DNA from 2 places in the Lactobacillus sp. ESL0259 genome. Region 1 is predicted to be linked to the other one. Evidence: predicted binding sites of a transcription regulator. Region 1 holds the regulator's gene; the other holds the start of a gene.
What was found. Region 1 encodes HrcA, which represses chaperone genes, less so after heat shock. Its sites were predicted from a motif close to TTAGCACTCNNNNNNNNNGAGTGCTAA; they were not measured.
Positions count from the first base shown of each region.

Region 2: F5ESL0259_RS07125 (Hsp20/alpha crystallin family protein) is a predicted target of HrcA. The motif match lies at 4,231-4,257, and genes of this name have one in related genera.

Region 1 is NZ_REHP01000006.1:203,061-211,894, forward strand. It holds gene F5ESL0259_RS04820 (PTS system mannose/fructose/sorbose family transporter subunit IID) at 1-609, opposite strand, end outside; gene F5ESL0259_RS04825 (PTS sugar transporter subunit IIC) at 602-1,402, opposite strand; gene F5ESL0259_RS04830 (PTS sugar transporter subunit IIB) at 1,404-1,886, opposite strand; gene F5ESL0259_RS04835 (SIS domain-containing protein) at 1,909-2,964, opposite strand; gene dnaJ (molecular chaperone DnaJ) at 3,120-4,262, opposite strand; gene dnaK (molecular chaperone DnaK) at 4,341-6,209, opposite strand; gene grpE (nucleotide exchange factor GrpE) at 6,228-6,821, opposite strand; gene hrcA (heat-inducible transcriptional repressor HrcA) at 6,834-7,883, opposite strand; gene ribF (riboflavin biosynthesis protein RibF) at 8,018-8,834, opposite strand, start outside.
Region 2 is NZ_REHP01000009.1:241,533-250,366, forward strand. It holds gene trpS (tryptophan--tRNA ligase) at 1-139, opposite strand, end outside; gene F5ESL0259_RS07095 (SOS response-associated peptidase family protein) at 237-842, shown strand; tRNA gene F5ESL0259_RS07100 (tRNA-Gly) at 1,002-1,072, shown strand; gene F5ESL0259_RS07105 (type II CAAX prenyl endopeptidase Rce1 family protein) at 1,197-1,859, opposite strand; gene F5ESL0259_RS07110 (hypothetical protein) at 1,948-2,319, opposite strand; gene F5ESL0259_RS07115 (Y-family DNA polymerase) at 2,297-3,610, opposite strand; gene greA (transcription elongation factor GreA) at 3,689-4,150, opposite strand; gene F5ESL0259_RS07125 (Hsp20/alpha crystallin family protein) at 4,360-4,785, shown strand; gene F5ESL0259_RS07130 (C1 family peptidase) at 4,924-6,240, shown strand; gene F5ESL0259_RS07135 (nucleoside hydrolase) at 6,340-7,278, opposite strand; gene F5ESL0259_RS07140 (energy-coupling factor ABC transporter ATP-binding protein) at 7,278-8,072, opposite strand; gene F5ESL0259_RS07145 (energy-coupling factor ABC transporter ATP-binding protein) at 8,069-8,834, opposite strand, start outside.

The sequences.
Region 1 (8,834 bases):
CATTTGCGCACTCATTGCTCCAATTACCATCAATCCAATTATAGTTGCTGCCTTAGAAATTTTATTAAAAATTGTCGATGAGGAAATATTTGTTAATAAATTTGTACCAAGCTCATAACCTAAAACTCCTGAATAATATCTAAGAATTAAATGTGGAACATTAAAAGCTACCAAAAACAAAATCGGTCCAAGAACATTTCCTTCTTTTGCTAAAGGTAATGCTAAAGCAGTAGCAATAACACGAAGTGTGCCCCAGAAAAATGAATCACCAATGCCTGCCAAAGGCCCCATTAAACTAACTTTAATATTATTAATAATATCAACTTGAAAATCTGGATCTTCACTAGCTTTTTTCTCTAAAGCAGAAGCAACACCAGTAATTGCCGGCACTAAATGAGGGGTTGTATTAAAGATTTCCATGTGTCTAGACAGAGCTTTAGCTTGATCTTTTTTGTTGTGATAAAATCTTTTAATTGCAGGCCACATTCCTAATGCAAACCCTAGCGCTTGCTGACGTTCATAATTATATGAATTTTCAAGAATAAATGAATTCCAAAACATTTCTCTAAAAAACTTTTTTTCGTCTTTACTATATTTTTTTCTAGGCATCGAACAAATCCTCCACTCCATTATCTTTATCTGATTTTTCATTTGTATCATTCTTGTGCTTGTTGTTATCTGATTTATTAAATTCAAATACAACTACAAATGCCAGTATTACTCCAAAAAGTGTCACGGCTAAAATTGGCATCTTTCCGTATGCAATCATTAAAAATCCTAATAAAAAGTATAAAAAGTTCTTTTTTGTCATCATTGGCATTAAAAGTAAACCAAAACCAACTGCAGGAAGCAAATTTCCCGCAACAGTTAACCCATTCATGATTACTTGAGGAATTGCATTAACAAATGTTGTCACTGCAGATGAGCCAAAAAGCAATGCAACAAATACTACTATAAAATACATCAAACACTGCAGTATTAGACCAAAAAAGTTTAAGCAATGCATTCCTTTTACATTAGCATGTTGAGCCATTTTAACTGCATATTTCATAAACCAGCTTCTGACAATAAAGATAATCACCTTCAATGATTGTGACAGAAGCGAAATTGGCAACGCCAAAGTTAATGCAACTGCTGGTCCTTTACCAGAAATAATTGCAAAAGCGGTTCCCAAACTTGCACCAACTAATATGTCTGGTGGAACAGCTGCACCAACTTGAATTGCGCCCATAAAAACTAATTCCAAGCTGGCACCAATCATAACGCCTAACTTAAGATTCCCTAATACAAGTCCTACTAACGTCGAAATAATAAGTGGGCGGTTAACCATCGGCGTTCCGCACATTTTTTCAACAAACCAGACCAATGCTACCACTAATCCAATTAATAATGCATTTTGCATGTTATTCACCTCCCTTAATTAGATCATTTAATTTCTTGGGTGTGTCTGAAGGTACTAATCTAAATTCAACTTTAAAGCCGTCAGAATTAAGTTTTTTCAGAACTTCTTTTTCCTCACTAGTTATATACGCATACTGTGTGATTTCAATTTTATCTTCTCTTTTTGCTAGTCCACCGATATTTAATACCGGCTTTTCATTAATATGGCGTAAAATATAGTCTGCATTGTCCACTGTATCTGTCACTACAAACACTTTCAAAGACTTAAGTCTTGGATTATTTAGTAAATCAACTGCATCCTTTACTTTTCTAATTGCCAAATGAACTCCATCTGGCTTCGCCATTTTCATAGCACTTTTACGTATTTCATCATTAGCTGCATTGTCACTTGCAATGACTATAGCCTCATAACCGAGTGATCCTTTCCAACTATAGGCAACTTGACCGTGCAACAGTCTGTCATCAATTCTTATTAGTTGTATCATTTTTTACTCCTTCCAAATAAACTTATTTAACTGTTTTATTAATATATTTTGTTATTTGTGGAAACATGGTTTTTGATAAATCACGATTATTATCAGTTGCTGTTAAATAACTTAAAACTTGTAAAAATGTTATATAACCTATTGAAAAGAAATGAATTGAATTTATTAAAGGCTTGAAATCTGCAGATTCTATATTACGAGAAATCACGAAAATATTTTGCGTTATTTCATTATATATAAAATCATGGATACGTTCAGCTTTTTCAATATCCTCCTTTTGTTCTGCCATTAAGAAAAATACCATTCCCTTTTTAAAACTATTTTGAGGACCATGAATTATTTCTTCAATTTCATAACTCTTTGTAATTACTGGAACCATTTCCATAAATTTCATTTCAGCTTCTTGAGCTGTAGGCCAAAGATCACCACCTCCTGCAAATAAAAACGCATTAGCAGAAGACATCTCTTTTTTATGATCCTCATACCAATCCTCTGCTTGTTGGATAATTCTAGGTAAATCTTTTGAAATATTATCTATTTCTATTAAATAGTTCTGATGCTCCTTTTCGCTAATAACCTTATTGTTTTCGGCAATTTGCAGTAAAAGCATTAGCATAGTTACAACTGATAAGGTATATCCAGAAGTTCTAAAAACATATGGTTCATTGTTACTACCTATTTCAAATGAATACTTAGCCGATTTTGCAATAGGTGCTAACTTTGATTCGGTTAATGCTAATGTCATTCCCCCTAATTTCTTAATAACTTTAATGGTTTCTAATACAGTTTTAGTCTTTCCCGTTTGTGATATAAATACATATAAATTTTTCTTGTTTATATTTTGCGGCAAAACATGATTGTAAAAATAATTAGGATAATATATCTCTATTTTTAATCCCAAATTTTCTTCAGAAAATACTTTCGCGGCAAACGCTGCATTATATGAAGAACCGGATGCAACCACTACAATAGTATCAAATTTAATTTCTTTAAATCGCTCCTTCATTATTTCAGATTTATCTATTTGCATATTTATAAGATTTGGAATGCTTTTAATAACTTCTAACATTGTTTCCATGAATTTCACCTCTATTTAAATGCTATCACCTATTTTTAAGCGCTTCCATTCAATTTTATTCACTAATATTAATGAATAAAATGAAAACATATAATTTACACGTATTTTTTTGCATAAAAAAACCCAATGTTTACATACAAACATTAGGATTAATTTTATTTCAATTTATCTTTCAAGCGTTCAAAGAAGCCTTTTTCTTGCGGGGTAATTGACCCGCCACCAGCTTTAACAAAATCAACGAGCGCTTGTTTTTGCTGTTCATTAATTTTTTCAGGAATCTGCACTTGAACTGTTGTGATCTGATCGCCATTACCATTGCCACGCAAATATGGAACACCTTGGCCTTTAATTGTAAATTTCTTATTTGGCTGCGTGCCAGCGGGAATTTTTAACTCACTCGTCCCGTGAACAGTTTTAACCTTAATTTCATCACCCAAAGTAGCTTGAGCAAAAGAAATTGGCACTGTGGTATAAATTGTGTTGCCCCGGCGTTCAAAATCACGTGATGGTTTAACCCGATAACTAATATACAAATCACCGTAAGGACCACCGTTTTTACCAGCTTCACCTTGGCCTTCATAGCGCAGCTGCTGACCGTTATCAATTCCTGCCGGAATATCAACCTCAATCGTATTTTTACGATCAACAGTGCCTTTACCATGACAAGTCTGACATGGGTGCTGAATAATTACACCGCGTCCCTGACACTTATCACAGACTGTTTGCCGGCGTACAACCCCAAGCATTGATTTTTGGGTTACTGTCATATAGCCACTACCATGGCATTTATCACAGGTAATTGGATGGGTGCCCTTTTCGGCGCCAGTTCCAGAACACGCTGAACAAGTTTCACTGCGTGTGTAACTTACCTGCGTCTTTTTACCGGTAATTGCATCCATAAAATCAATCGACAGGGTATAGTCTAAATCCTGACCGCGTGTTGGCGCTGTTGGATTGGCTTGACGCGTCTGACCACCGCCACCAAAGAAGTCGTTAAAGATGTCACCGAAACCGCCAAAATCACCATCAAAGCCGCCAAAGCCACCTTGACCGGCACCACCAAATCCGCCCTGACCATTGACACCAGCAGCACCAAACTGATCATACTGAGCCTTCTTTTGTTTGTCGTGTAAGACTTCATAGGCCTCATTGACTTTTTTGTATTTTTCTTCAGCCCCTGGTTCATGATTTAAATCGGGATGATATTTCTTAGCTAATTTACGGTAAGCAGAATTAATTTCTTGATCACTGGCATTCCGGTCAACGCCAAGAACGCTATAATAATCTTCTTGTGCCATTTAACAAGCTCCCTACTTTCCAAAATAAAAGAACCACTCTTAGGGCAGTTCTTTCTAACTTGTTTAATTATAAACCCTTTATTTGTCTGGGTCTACTTTATGAAATTCACCATCATTAGCTGAACCGTTATTTGGATTGTCATTTCCAGGTTGTGGTCCTTGAGGGCCAGCCTGCGGGCCTGCTTGACCAGCAGCACCTTGTGGGCCACCATTAGCTTGATACAACTTAACGGCTAAATCTTGAGCAACCTTGGTTAATTCATCTTTCTTTGATTTCATTTCATCCAAGTTGTTGTCTTTTTGCGCTTTCTTCAATGCATCGAGTGCATCTTGAACTTTCTTCGTGTCGTCTTCAGAAATCTTATCGTTACCTTTAACATCCTTCAAGGTCTTTTCAGTAGAGAAGATTAATTGGTCAACTTCATTGCGTAAATCAACTTCTTCTTTCTTCTTCTTATCCTCTTCAGCATGCTCTTCAGCTTCTTTTTGCATCTTCTTAATCTCTTCATCAGACAAACCGGATGAACTCTTGATCGTAATCTTTTGTTCTTTACCAGTGCCCATATCCTTAGCAGAAACATTTACGATGCCGTTTTTGTCAATGTCAAAAGTAACTTGAATTTGTGGTACACCACGTGGTGCGGCAGGAATATCTGTTAATTCGAAGCGACCTAAAGTCTTATCATCTGCTGCCATTGGCCGTTCACCTTGTAAAACATGAACGTCGACAGCTGGCTGGTTATCAGCAGCAGTGGAGAAAATTTGACTCTTAGAAGTTGGAATTGTCGTGTTTTTGTCGATTAACTTAGTGAAGACACCACCCATGGTTTCAATTCCAAGAGACAATGGTGTAACATCAAGTAAAACAACGTCCTTGACATCGCCGGAAATAACCCCACCTTGAATGGCAGCACCTAAGGCAACAGCTTCATCAGGGTTAATTGAATGGTCTGGGTCTTTGCCTGACCACTTCTTAACTGCATCTTGAACAGCAGGAATACGGGTTGAACCACCATTCAAAATAACCTTATCAATATCATTAACACTTAATTCAGCGTCTCTTAAAGCATTATCAAATGGAATCTTAGTCTTTTCAACTAAATCAGCAGTCAACTCATCAAACTTGGCCCGGGTTAAATCAGCTTCCAAATGCAGTGGACCTGATTCACCAGCAGAGATGAATGGTAGCGAAATATGAGTTGAAGATACACCAGAAAGGTCCTTCTTGGCTTTTTCAGCAGCATCCTTTAACCGCTGCATGGCCATCTTGTCTTTAGTTAAGTCAACTCCGTTTTCATCTTTGAAGTTGTTAACTAACCAGTCAATGATCTTGTTATCAAAATCATCACCACCCAGGTGCGTGTCACCATTAGTTGACAGTACTTGGAAAACACCATCACCTAATTGCAAAACTGAAACATCGAAAGTACCACCGCCGAGGTCGTAAACTAAGACTTTTTCATCTTCTGCGTCCTTGTCCAAACCATATGCAAGTGAAGATGCAGTAGGTTCATTAATAATTCTCTTAACATCTAAACCAGCTATTTTACCAGCATCCTTGGTAGCTTGACGCTGAGCGTCATTAAAGTATGCAGGTACAGTAATAACAGCATCGGTTACTTTCTCGCCCAAATAATCTTCAGAGAATTTCTTGATATACTGCAAGATCATTGCTGAAATTTCCTGTGGTGTATAAGCTTTATCACCAATTTTGACCTTGTAATCAGTTTCGCCCATATGACGCTTAATAGAAGAAATAGTATTGGGATTGGTAATTGCTTGTCTTTTGGCAACTTCACCAACTTGGATTTCTCCATCTTTAAAAGCAACTACTGAAGGGGTAGTGCGATTTCCTTCTGGGTTAGTAATAATTTTGGGTTCTTTACCCTCCAAAACGGCAACTGCTGAGTTAGTAGTTCCGAGGTCAATTCCGATAACTTTTGACATTGATATGCTTCCTTTCAATTATTGTGCTACAACAACCATAGCTGGTCTTAAAGTACGATCTTTGTACAAGTATCCCTTTTGTAAAACTCGTACAACATGATCTTTTTGATCATCATTTTCAGCTGCAACGGTTTGAACAGCTTGGTGTAAATTGGGATCAAATTTGACACCTTCAGCTATAATTTCACTGATACCGTGATCTTTCATCGCTTTAACCAGTGAATCAAGTGTCATCTGGACACCTTTTTTAAGCTGTTTTGATGCTTCGTCATCGACTTTAGTAGCTAAAGCTCTTTCTAAATTATCCATCGCTGGCAAAACATCTTTAGCTAAGGATTGAGACTCATATTTGATAAGCTGCGCTCTTTCTTTATTGTAGCGATTTTGCATATTTTGCATCTCAGCTTGACTGCGCAAATACTTATCTTCCAGATCGTCTTTTTCTTTTTGCAATTGAGTCAAATTACGCTGCAATTTACTTTCCAAAGACTCTGGTTTCTTTTCTTCGTTAGCCTTAGTCTTAGAATTTTCTACTTCTGTCTTTGACTTTTTATGCTCATCTTTTTTTGGCTCTTTTTTTGAGTTTTTACTATTATTTTCTTCTTTACTCACGGCTAACCTCCTTTATTTGAATCTACCATAATAATCAAGTAATTTTTTAGATAGTTCGTTTCTGAAATACTCGAGTAATCCAATCACCTGAGAATACGGCATATTATCAGGGCCAAGTAAAGCAATTATGCCCTTTCCATGAGAGCCAACGCTGTACTCTGCCGTAAGCAGACTGTAATCCTTTAACAAATCATTTGATAATTCGGATCCTAAACTAACTCGAACCGGATACCTGTCGCTTTTCAAATTTTGCCTATTGTCCAAAATACTGGAAATCAAATCATTATGCTCAATCATTTCATAGAGCGATCTTAAGTTTGAAATATCGTCCAGAGAAATGTTGTTAAGCAGGTTAATCTGGCCATCAACATAGGTTTGCTCACTGGCAGCATCGTTAATAACATCCTCGACCAAATTAATCAGTTCAGAGACATGAGCAACTTTAAGTTTATTGCCCAAAGTCTTTTTAAGATAGTCTGGAGTAACTTGATCTAAAGTTTTGCCCACCAGCTGATCGTTAATCATGCGCACAGCCTGTTCAATTTCATCACCATTAACATTATAAGGTAAAGTATAAACCTGGTCATGAACGTCACCATCACTAGTTCCTAAGACAGCCATAATCTGTCTGTTAAACAATGGCACGATACGAAAACCAGTAATAGTTAATTCACTATTTTCAGGACCTTCCGCAAATGCTGTGTAATTGGTTAGATCCGATAAAATTTTGACAGCTGCCTGAACGATGTCGTTAACCTGATGAAACGGTTGATCAAGCTGACTAATGATTCGCTTGTATACAGAAGATGAAATTTTTAAAGGTTCAACTAAATTGTCAAGATAGTAGCGGTAGCCTTCAGTTGAAGGCACGCGGCCACTAGACAAATGAGTTTTCTCAATCAAACCCTTATCTTCTAAAACAGCCATTTCGTTACGAATAGTAGCACTTGAAACCTTAATAGGCAGTTGATTCATAACAGTTTTCGACCCAACAGGATCATGTGTCTGCGTAAAATCATTGATAATTGTTTTTAAAATTAATTCTTGACGTTCGGTCAACATAAATATCGCCCTCACTTTTAGCACTCAATCTGATTAGGTGCTAACAATTTATATGATACTAGCTTTTAGCAGAATGTCAAGTTGAGTGCTAACTTTTTTCTTAAAAACGTCAATCGTTTTTTCAGTATCATTAATTAATTCATCGCAGCAAAATAATTTTTAATTTCAGCCTCGTCTTGACTCATTTGTTGTGTTAGCTCTTTTAAATTGGCAAATTTAATTTCACCACGGGTATACTTATACCATTTAATTACCATTTCCTCATCATAGGCTTCCTGATCAAAGCCAAATAAGTTTGACTCAATATAAAGCTTTTTCCCTTGATTGATAGTCACATTATAGCCTACACTTGTCATTGAGTCATACCACTTACCACAAATCTTAGTTTTAGTCGCATATACGCCAATTTTAGGAACAGCCTTGTCATCAGTCCAAACCAAATTAGCTGTAGGAAAACCGAGTTTATGACCATTGCGCAAACCGTGACCTACGTAGCCTGACATAACATAGGGAAAGCCTAACAACTTAGCGGCTAATTCCATATTTCCGCTAGTTATCGCTTTTTTGATTTCCGTAGAACCAATTTTTTGACCATCATAAGACTGCTTAGGGACATTAATTATATTGAACCTTCCCTTAGCAAACTTAGGGAAATTTTTCATATTAGCAGTATCTTTAGGACCATAGGTGTAGTCAAAACCAGCTACGACAGTGTCTGCGTGTAATTTAACTATTATATTATCAACAAATTCCTGAGCCGTAAGTTTACTAAATGCTTCATTAAAATGCATCACCAGCAAATAATCAACTTTGAGTTTTTGCATCTTGTAGGCTTTTTCTGCAAGCGTATCTATGTAAGTAACTTTTTTATTTTGATAGACTTCTTTCGGATGACGATCAAACGTCATTACCACTAGTGGCAAATGTTTTTGCGTTGCCTTTTCTTTTGCA
Region 2 (8,834 bases), on a different contig from region 1:
GGGTATCAGCAATCATGATAAATGGGTGATATTCACCCGAATTTTGCAATTTTACCCTATTCTTTAATGAACCAATGTAATGACCCACATGCAACTTTCCCGTTGGTCGATCACCTGTCAGGATAATTTTCTTTTTCAATTTAGTTTTCCTTCCTTAAATAATTAAAATCTTTTTAATATAATAATTTATAATAATTCTACCAAAAATCAAGCAATGATTAAACACGGAGGAAAAAATGTGCAATCAATTTCAACTGCCAAGTTTAGCCGAAATTAAAAAATACTTAGCAAACGACTTAAACTTGCCTTTAGTAGAACCAGCAAGTAACTTACCCCAAAACCAGAACATTTTCCCACAAGGAATTGCTCCTGTACTAGTATATTCGGATAAGCAATTACAGTTACTGCCTAAATCCTGGGGTTATCCCAGTCCATTCGACCACAAACAAGTGGTTTTTAATGCCCGGGTTGAACGCTTCTTTGAAGAAAAAAGATCAATGTGGGATTCTTCTTTTGCCAAATCTCGCTGCATTATAATCGCCAAGCAATTTTTTGAATCCGGTCATGAAACCTATCTGGGTGAAAATAACCATCATTATCACGAACGCTTCAGTTTTAAAAATGCGAATGCCGCACTGACATTAATAGCCGGAATCTATCAAAAAGATCATTTTTCAATGGTTACTACTAAACCTAACGCGTCTTATGCCCCAATTCATGACCGTATGCCCCTAGTTATTCAAGCAGATGAATTGCGCCAATGGCTGTTTCAAAACTTCTCATCATTAGTTGATCGCAATCAGTTGGAGCTTGATTCTGTCAAAATGCCCCATAGAAAGTAATTACTCTTAAATTTTTCTATCACTTATTATTACGCAAATAAAGCTAAAACACGCTAAAATACTATTAGATTTAGATATGTTTTTTTATCTAGCTAGTTTTTAAAAATTAAAAACAAAACTTGGTTTCGCAAGCGAAACATGGTAAACTGTTTGAGTAATGCGGGTATAGTTTAATGGTAAAATGTTAGCTTCCCAAGCTGAAGATGCGGGTTCGATTCACGCTATCCGCTTAATTAAAAGGCAATGGCTTCAAAAGTCATTGCCTTTTTACTCTACGCAGATAATTAAAACCAAAAAAATTCCCCAAATTTCGGACAAAATTTAGGGAATTATTTCATGTGCTAAGCTTCTATTTTAAGTCATAATTATTAAGATAATGCCATTTAGCACCGCTAAATAAATTGGCATCCATAAAGTTTGAGTATAAAGGTAAGACCAGGCAAAAAGCCCACCGAGTACAACGTTAACTACTAATAGTAACAGTGAATTTTGCCAATTAAGTAAGCTGAACAAGATACCAGAAGTAAGTATGCCCAGAATTGCTGTTAAGACAGTGTTACTTCTAAACGCATAATTAAACAAAAATCCAGTAATTAAAAATTCTTGCAGTATTGGCAAAACTATCCCTATTGCAGCTAGTAAAAACCAGTAGGTTAAACTTGCTTCATGGTGTAAATAAGCAATTTGAAAATTATATAATTTTAATCTGCCGTAGGATTGGAGCCAGGAAACACTAATACGTAATGCCGTTACCACAGCAGTCAAACCAATTATTAAACCAAAATTGTTCAGCCAGGAGCCCCCAAAACTACGGTCAAAAAAGCGCTGTTCTCTATTAAAACGATAAATAAAAAACAATGAAACCATCAGCGAGATAGTTGCAAATAAGATTAAATCCCAAATATGAATCGGTGAATTAGCAGTAACTAGCTTAATCACGCCGACAACCATCAAATAGCTAATAAAATAAACAAAATAGCGTATAATGTTGCCTTGCCTCGATGCTGGTGTATTCACAAAAATTACCTCTATACTATTATGTACCTTACAAATTTCATATTATAGCAAAAAAAGCAATCTATATAAAATATCAAGAAAATTTTTCTCAATCGACACTGATATTGTTGATATCTTCTAGCGCAATTTTTTGACCAGCAACAATAATACCATCTTCACTATAGCCACTGACAAAACCGACAATATCTGCGGGCAGCTGATCATCGCTGTTCATGACCTTAACTTGCAGGTGAACCATGCGGTGATTACCATACGCCTTAAGGAGTTGCAGGCTTATTTCTTCCATACTCATAGTTTGTTTAGCGGGATGCTTCACGCTGCGCTTTTGCTTATCTTTATTAATTGCCATTGTATGATCGCTTAAAAAGAAGCCTTGCCACTTTTTCATTTTGCGATCTTGATAGTTTTTAAAAAAGTCTGTGACAATTTTATCAAAATCATTCATATGCATTTCCGCCATTATGCCCGCCAACTAAACTGCTACGCCTGATTGCTGTTGCACCTTTAGCCAAACTCGATGCCTTGACCAAACTGGTAAAGCCATATTTCTTTCTGATTCTATCAATAGTTATATTTATAGTCCGTTTTTTTATCTGCTCAGAAGCTGGAACAAAGAAGGTCAATTGCTGGCAGGTATCCGGCTCTAAACGACTGCAGTTAACCCCTAAAGCACGGACTGTTTCGCCATGCCAATTTTTACGAAAAAGTGCCAGTACTTCTTGCACTAACAAGTCATTATCATTGGTCGGACAAATTTTTTGCTGCACATTAAAGCCCTTGCGCCTGCCATCTTGTTCATACCTGGAAAAGCCGACAAATAAACTAATGCAGCCAGCTTGCAAGCGGTGTGCCCGTATTCTGGCACCTACCTGCTCGCCAATTTCACGTATGACTATCTCAATCTCCCGCTGATCTGTATAGTCACGGTTTAAAATCTGTGAATTGCCGTAATTTTTCATTATGGGAAAATATTTTTCGCTAATAATGCTGCGATCCACCCCCCAGCTGATTGCAAATAACTGGTCACCAATCACGCCAAATTCTTTTTTTAAGATTGCTGGATCAGTATGTGCCAATTCATACATATTATTAATATGTAACCGACGCAAACGGACAGCTATTCTTTTGCCAATCCCCCAAACATCTTCCAGATCTTTAATTTGCCAAATAGTATCAGGTACATCAATATAATGCCAATAATCAATCATTGAACAACGATGTTTAGCAGAAATATCCATGGCTAATTTGGCTAGCAATGGATTTTCTCCTATTCCGCAAGTAGTGTAAAGTCCAATTTTTGATTTGATTTCTACCTGAATTTTGCGTGCTACCAGATACGGATCGTTGCCAAACAAACGCCATGACTTAGTCATATCAATCATGCTTTCATCAATAGAATAAACATGGATATCCTCATCAGCAGCATACTTTTGAAAAATTGCCAATACCTGCATGCTGCGCTTGATATATAAATTCATATGAGGTTCTACTAAAATCAAATCCGGCGCTTCTTTTTTGGTGGGTAAATCACGTACCCGCATGACGTTAGTCAACCCATATTTCTTTTTCGCTAATGGTGAAGCCGCCATAATTAGCCCCGAGCCGTAATTTGTATGCGGCTGATGCGAAACTACTGCCAACACAGCTTTCATTGGGTTTAGACCTAATTGAAGTGCCTCACAACTAGCAAAGAATGATTTGTTATCAATCATAAAAATTAACCGGTGTGGTTCATAACGGTAATCATACATTGCTTTCACTTCCTATTGCAAACTTACGTTCGCTAAAATAAATTATACAAACACAAGTTCGAATAATCAAGCAAAAATTTATTCGATTTTTGCAATAGTAACTTGATACTCACCGGCAGGTGCTGCAACACTTACAGTTTGACCAGCTTCTTTTTTCATAATTGCTTGACCCAGAGGTGAGTCAAACGCAACTTTTCCTGCTCCAATATCAGCTTCCATACGGCCGACAACCTGGTATGTTTCAGTTTCTGGGTCGTCAGCAAATTTTAATGTGACCGTCTTGCCTAAATCTACTTTGCCGTCATCCTTCTTCTCAATAATTTCGGCATATTTCAACTGCTTTTCCAGATAACGCAGACGACTTTGAAGATGACCTAAATCACGTTTGGCCTCCGTATATTCGGTATTTTCCGATAAGTCGCCTAAAGAGCGGGCTTCCTGTAAAATTTTAATTCTTCTGGGCCTATCCTTTTTTAAACTGGCTATTTCATCTTTAATTTTTTGGTAACCCTTGGGCGTCATTTTTTGATAATAAACCAAAATATTCTCTCCTAATTATGTTCTTAAAAATATTATCCACAAGCTATAAATACCAATTTAAAGCTATAAATTATAATTATTTAGCACTCTAAAAATAATAGTGCTAATTATTTCCTTTTTATTAATCTGCATACTATAATAATAATTGTAAGGAAGAAATGAAAGTCTTCTGATACAAATATATAAATTTCGAAAGGAAGTTTTTTACTATGGCAAATGATATGATGAATCGGCACAATGACCTATTTGATGCGATGAACGATTGGTTTGATCTTCCGAGAAAATTTTTTGACGATAACGAAGTAGCAAAATTAATGCAATCAGATGTTGTTGAAAACGACAAAGAATATGTGATCAAAGTTGATATGCCTGGAATGGACAAGGACAAAATTCACCTAAATTATAATAATGGTATTTTGAGCGTATCCGGCTCAAGAAAATCATTTAAGGATATGTCTTCTAAGGATAACAGTATTATCCACCGTGAAAGAAGCGAAGGTCACATTTCACGCAGCTTCAGATTACCAAATGTAGTTGCAAGTGACATTCACGCCAAATACGATAACGGTGTATTGACTATTACCTTGCCAAAGCAGCAAGCCGGTGCAAATGATAACTCAATCCAAATTGATTAACTTATTACCACATTGCATAAGTTTTAAATAAATTACTAATACAATTCTCTAAAGCGAGTTCAGCTATTGAACTCGCTTTTATTTTAGCTTAAAATATATAGTAATTTAAAAATAGATTAAAAAAGGAGAATTTATTTTATGGCTCATAAATTAACTGTCCAAGAGTTGGAAGAATTTGCCGCAAACTTTAATGAAAAACCACAAAATCAAGTTGTTGCTCGAGCAGCTCAAAAAAGTGGTGTTTTAACAGCTGCTTACAATGAACGCGTTCAAGGTGAATTGACCCGTGTATTTTCAACTGAACTTGACACAGAAAATGTTACTAATCAACGTCAATCAGGTCGCTGCTGGGAATTTGCTACTTTAAACATCTTACGCCACAATTTTGGTAAAAAATATCACTGCAAGAATTTCACTTTCTCACAAAGCTACAACTTCTTCTGGGATAAAATTGAACGGGCAAATATTTTTTATGACAATATCTTAGACACAGCAGACGAACCACTCGATTCACGTACTGTTAAAGCCCACCTAGATGGTGCAGGCGAAGATGGTGGCCAATTCCACATGGGTGCCGCTTTAATTGAAAAATATGGTGTCGTTCCTTCTTATGCAATGCCTGAAAGTTTTAATACCAATAATACTAACGGCTTTGCCAAAGCTTTGGGTGATAAGTTGAAGAAGGATGCTCTGGTCTTGCGTAAGTTAAAACAGGCCGGTAAAGATGATGAGATCGAAAAAGCCCGTAAGCAATTCTTAAGTGAAGTTTACCAGATGACCGCAATTGCAGTCGGTGAACCACCTAAGAAATTTGATTTGGAATATCGTGATGACGATAAGAAATATCACCTGGATAAAGATTTAACTCCACTGGAATTTTTGCATAAATACATGGATGACGTTGATTTTAATGACTATGTCGTACTGTCTAACGCTCCAGACCATGAATATGATAAATTATACGGTCTACCTTTTGAAGATAACGTTGAGGGGTCATACCGCATCAAATTCTTAAACGTGCCAATGGAATACTTGGAAACTGCAGCTGTTAACCAGTTAAAAGACGGCGAAGCAGTTTGGTTTGGGAATGATGTTGGTGAACAAAGCGACCGTAAGAAGGGCTATCTTGACAGTGATTTGTATCAACTAAGCGAACTCTTTGGCGTAGACCTTAAGATGTCCAAGGCTGATCGTTTGCGCACTGGTGCAGGCGCTTCTACTCACGCAATGACTTTAGTTGGTGTAGATGAAGACGGTGGACATGTTCGCCAATGGAAGGTTGAAAACTCCTGGGGCGAAAAGAATGGCGACAAAGGATTCTTTGTTATGAACAACGACTGGTTTAAAGATTATGTTTACGAAGTTGTTGTCCACAAGAAGTACCTGACACCAGAGCAAGTAGCTATAGCAGAAGGTCCAATTACTGATTTGCCAGCTTGGGATTCACTCGCTTAAATTAATTTATACCTAATAAAAAAGACGAAATTCACAATAGAATTTCGTCTTTTTGTCTATTTAAAAACAATTATGTAATAAAATTGACTGCTTTTAATTTCAATTGACTAATTTTTGGTCCAAAAACTGCAAACCTTTTTGCAAAAGAGCAAAAAATAGCTTTTTAGTCATTTTTTTAATTAGTACATTATGGGCTGCTTTATTCTCGTCTTTTCCCTTAGCAATATACGTTTGCCCATATGCATCTCCGTGATTAGTATTAACTTTAATGTTGGCTGGAACGGCCTCAAAAAATTCTGGCCAAATTGCATACTCCATTGCAACTAGGTCGTGTACAGGTGCAGCCGTAAAACCAAATTGTTCACCTGATTTTTGATAAAAATGTAACAGGTTCCCTGCCAATTTAGATGCTGGACCACCAAATTGAAGACTTGCTATTTCCTTTTTAGTAATAGTAATTTTTTCAGTTACATCTAAACCCGCCATGATCACTTCCAAAGATGAACTAAAGACAATTTGCGCCGCTTCAGGGTCAGTCCAAATATTGAATTCAGCTAAGTCAGTAACGTTGCCGTGATCTATACCTCCGCCCATAATAACTATTTTAGCTATTTTAGGTATAATTTCGGGAAAAGTTTTAATTAATAACGCGATGTTTGTGAGCGGTCCCGTAGCAACAATAGTCACCTTTTGAGACTGCTTTTTCAACATATTTGCCATAAAACAAATTGCATTGTCATCTTCAACCGGATAAGCATATTTATTTAAACTATCTGAGCCATCCATACCAGTGCTGCCATGAGCTTTTGCCTGCACGTGTAATTGATTAAGCAGTGGCCCTGCTTGTCCTTGAACTAACGGAATGTGTTGCTTACAAAAGGCTAGTAAGTAGCCCGCATTTTGCGTTACCAAATTAATATTCTGATTGCCGCCAACTGTGGAAACACATAAAACCTTTACCTTATCAGGATTACCTAAAGCAGTTAATAAAGCCATCGCGTCATCTTGACCAGGATCGCAGTCATATAAAATATCCATTAATTTACCACTCTTAGTAGATCTGTAACTGTTAAGACGTTGCTAAACCCTAGTTTTTTTGCCAGTTGACCAATTACTGGCGGTTCTAATTTACTCTTACGTAAAAGAGACTCATCACTAAAAATTTCTGCAGGAGAACCTTCTTTTTGCTTATGAGCCTGAGCAAAAACTATCACGCGTTTAAAATTATTAACTACAAAGCTCATGTCGTGTGTAATTGTAATCACTAGCTTATGCATGCTTGTTAGTTTTTTGATAATTTTATTTAAACGTATAATTGAGTTATGATCCTGCCCTGCGGTTGGTTCATCAAAGACCATAACTTCTGGGTTCATAGCTATAATTGCCGCAATTGTAACAAATTTTCTTTGAGAATAAGGTAAATTATATGGATGTTCATTTAATTTATTATCCAAGTGACACAGTCTAGCAGCGTCTTTTACCCTGGTAGTTATTTCCGTTTGTGGCAGCTTTTGCTTTTTTAGCGAAAATGCAATTTCTTTTTCAACTGAATCTTGAAAAATCTGCTCATCAGGATTTTGAAACACATACCCAACATGGTGAGATAATTGAGCTACACTGATTCCTTTAGTATCTTTGCCATCGAGTAAAACTCGACCCTTATCAGGTCTAATCAATCCGTTCATCATTTTTACAGTAGTAGTTTTACCAGCACCATTTTGTCCGATAATAGCTACTGCCTCACCTAGTTCAAATTCTAAATTGACACTTTCAACTGCATTATTTTTATTATCATACGAATAACTGACATCTTGCAGACTTAAGTAACTCATGCTCTAGCTTCCTTTAACATTTCATATGCTTCATCAACCGTAACAGGAACTTGTTTTGATTTGGGATATTTTTTTAAATAGAAAGCTGATACTTCTGGAATCTGTCCACCTGCAGCTACTACTTTTTCATCACTAAAAACATGATGTGTTTCTCCTTTAACCACAAGTTGTCCGTCTTGGATCACTGCAATTTCATCACAAACTTGTGCTAGTAAATCAACTTTATGATCAACAATAATTATGGTCTTACCTTGCTTTTTCAAGTTTTTGACAATATTATACACAGCTAATGTCGAGCTGGGATCCAGCTGTGAAGTAGGCTCATCTAAAATAATTAATTCTGGATCTAATACAATAACTGAAGCCAGAGCTACCATTTGTTTTTGACCACCAGATAAATCATAAGGATTCTGATTACGTATTTTTTCTAAGTTTAATAATTTTATGACCTGCTCAACTTTTTCATTAGCTTCTTCTCTGGGAACAGACAAGTTCTCCAGTCCATAACCTATTTCATCATAAACTGTATATTTAACGCCAGTTATTTGTGTAAACGGATTTTGAAAAGCATAACCAATTTTTTGTGCCAGTCTGCCCAGGTTAGAAGTATCCAGCGGTTTGTCTTCAAAGATAACCTTTCCTTCAAGTTCGCCTTTATAAAAAGCAGGAATAAAGCCACGCATTATATTGCACACAGTCGTTTTACCAGAACCATTGCTACCAATAACACCCAATACTTCACCTGGCTCAACCTTTAATGAC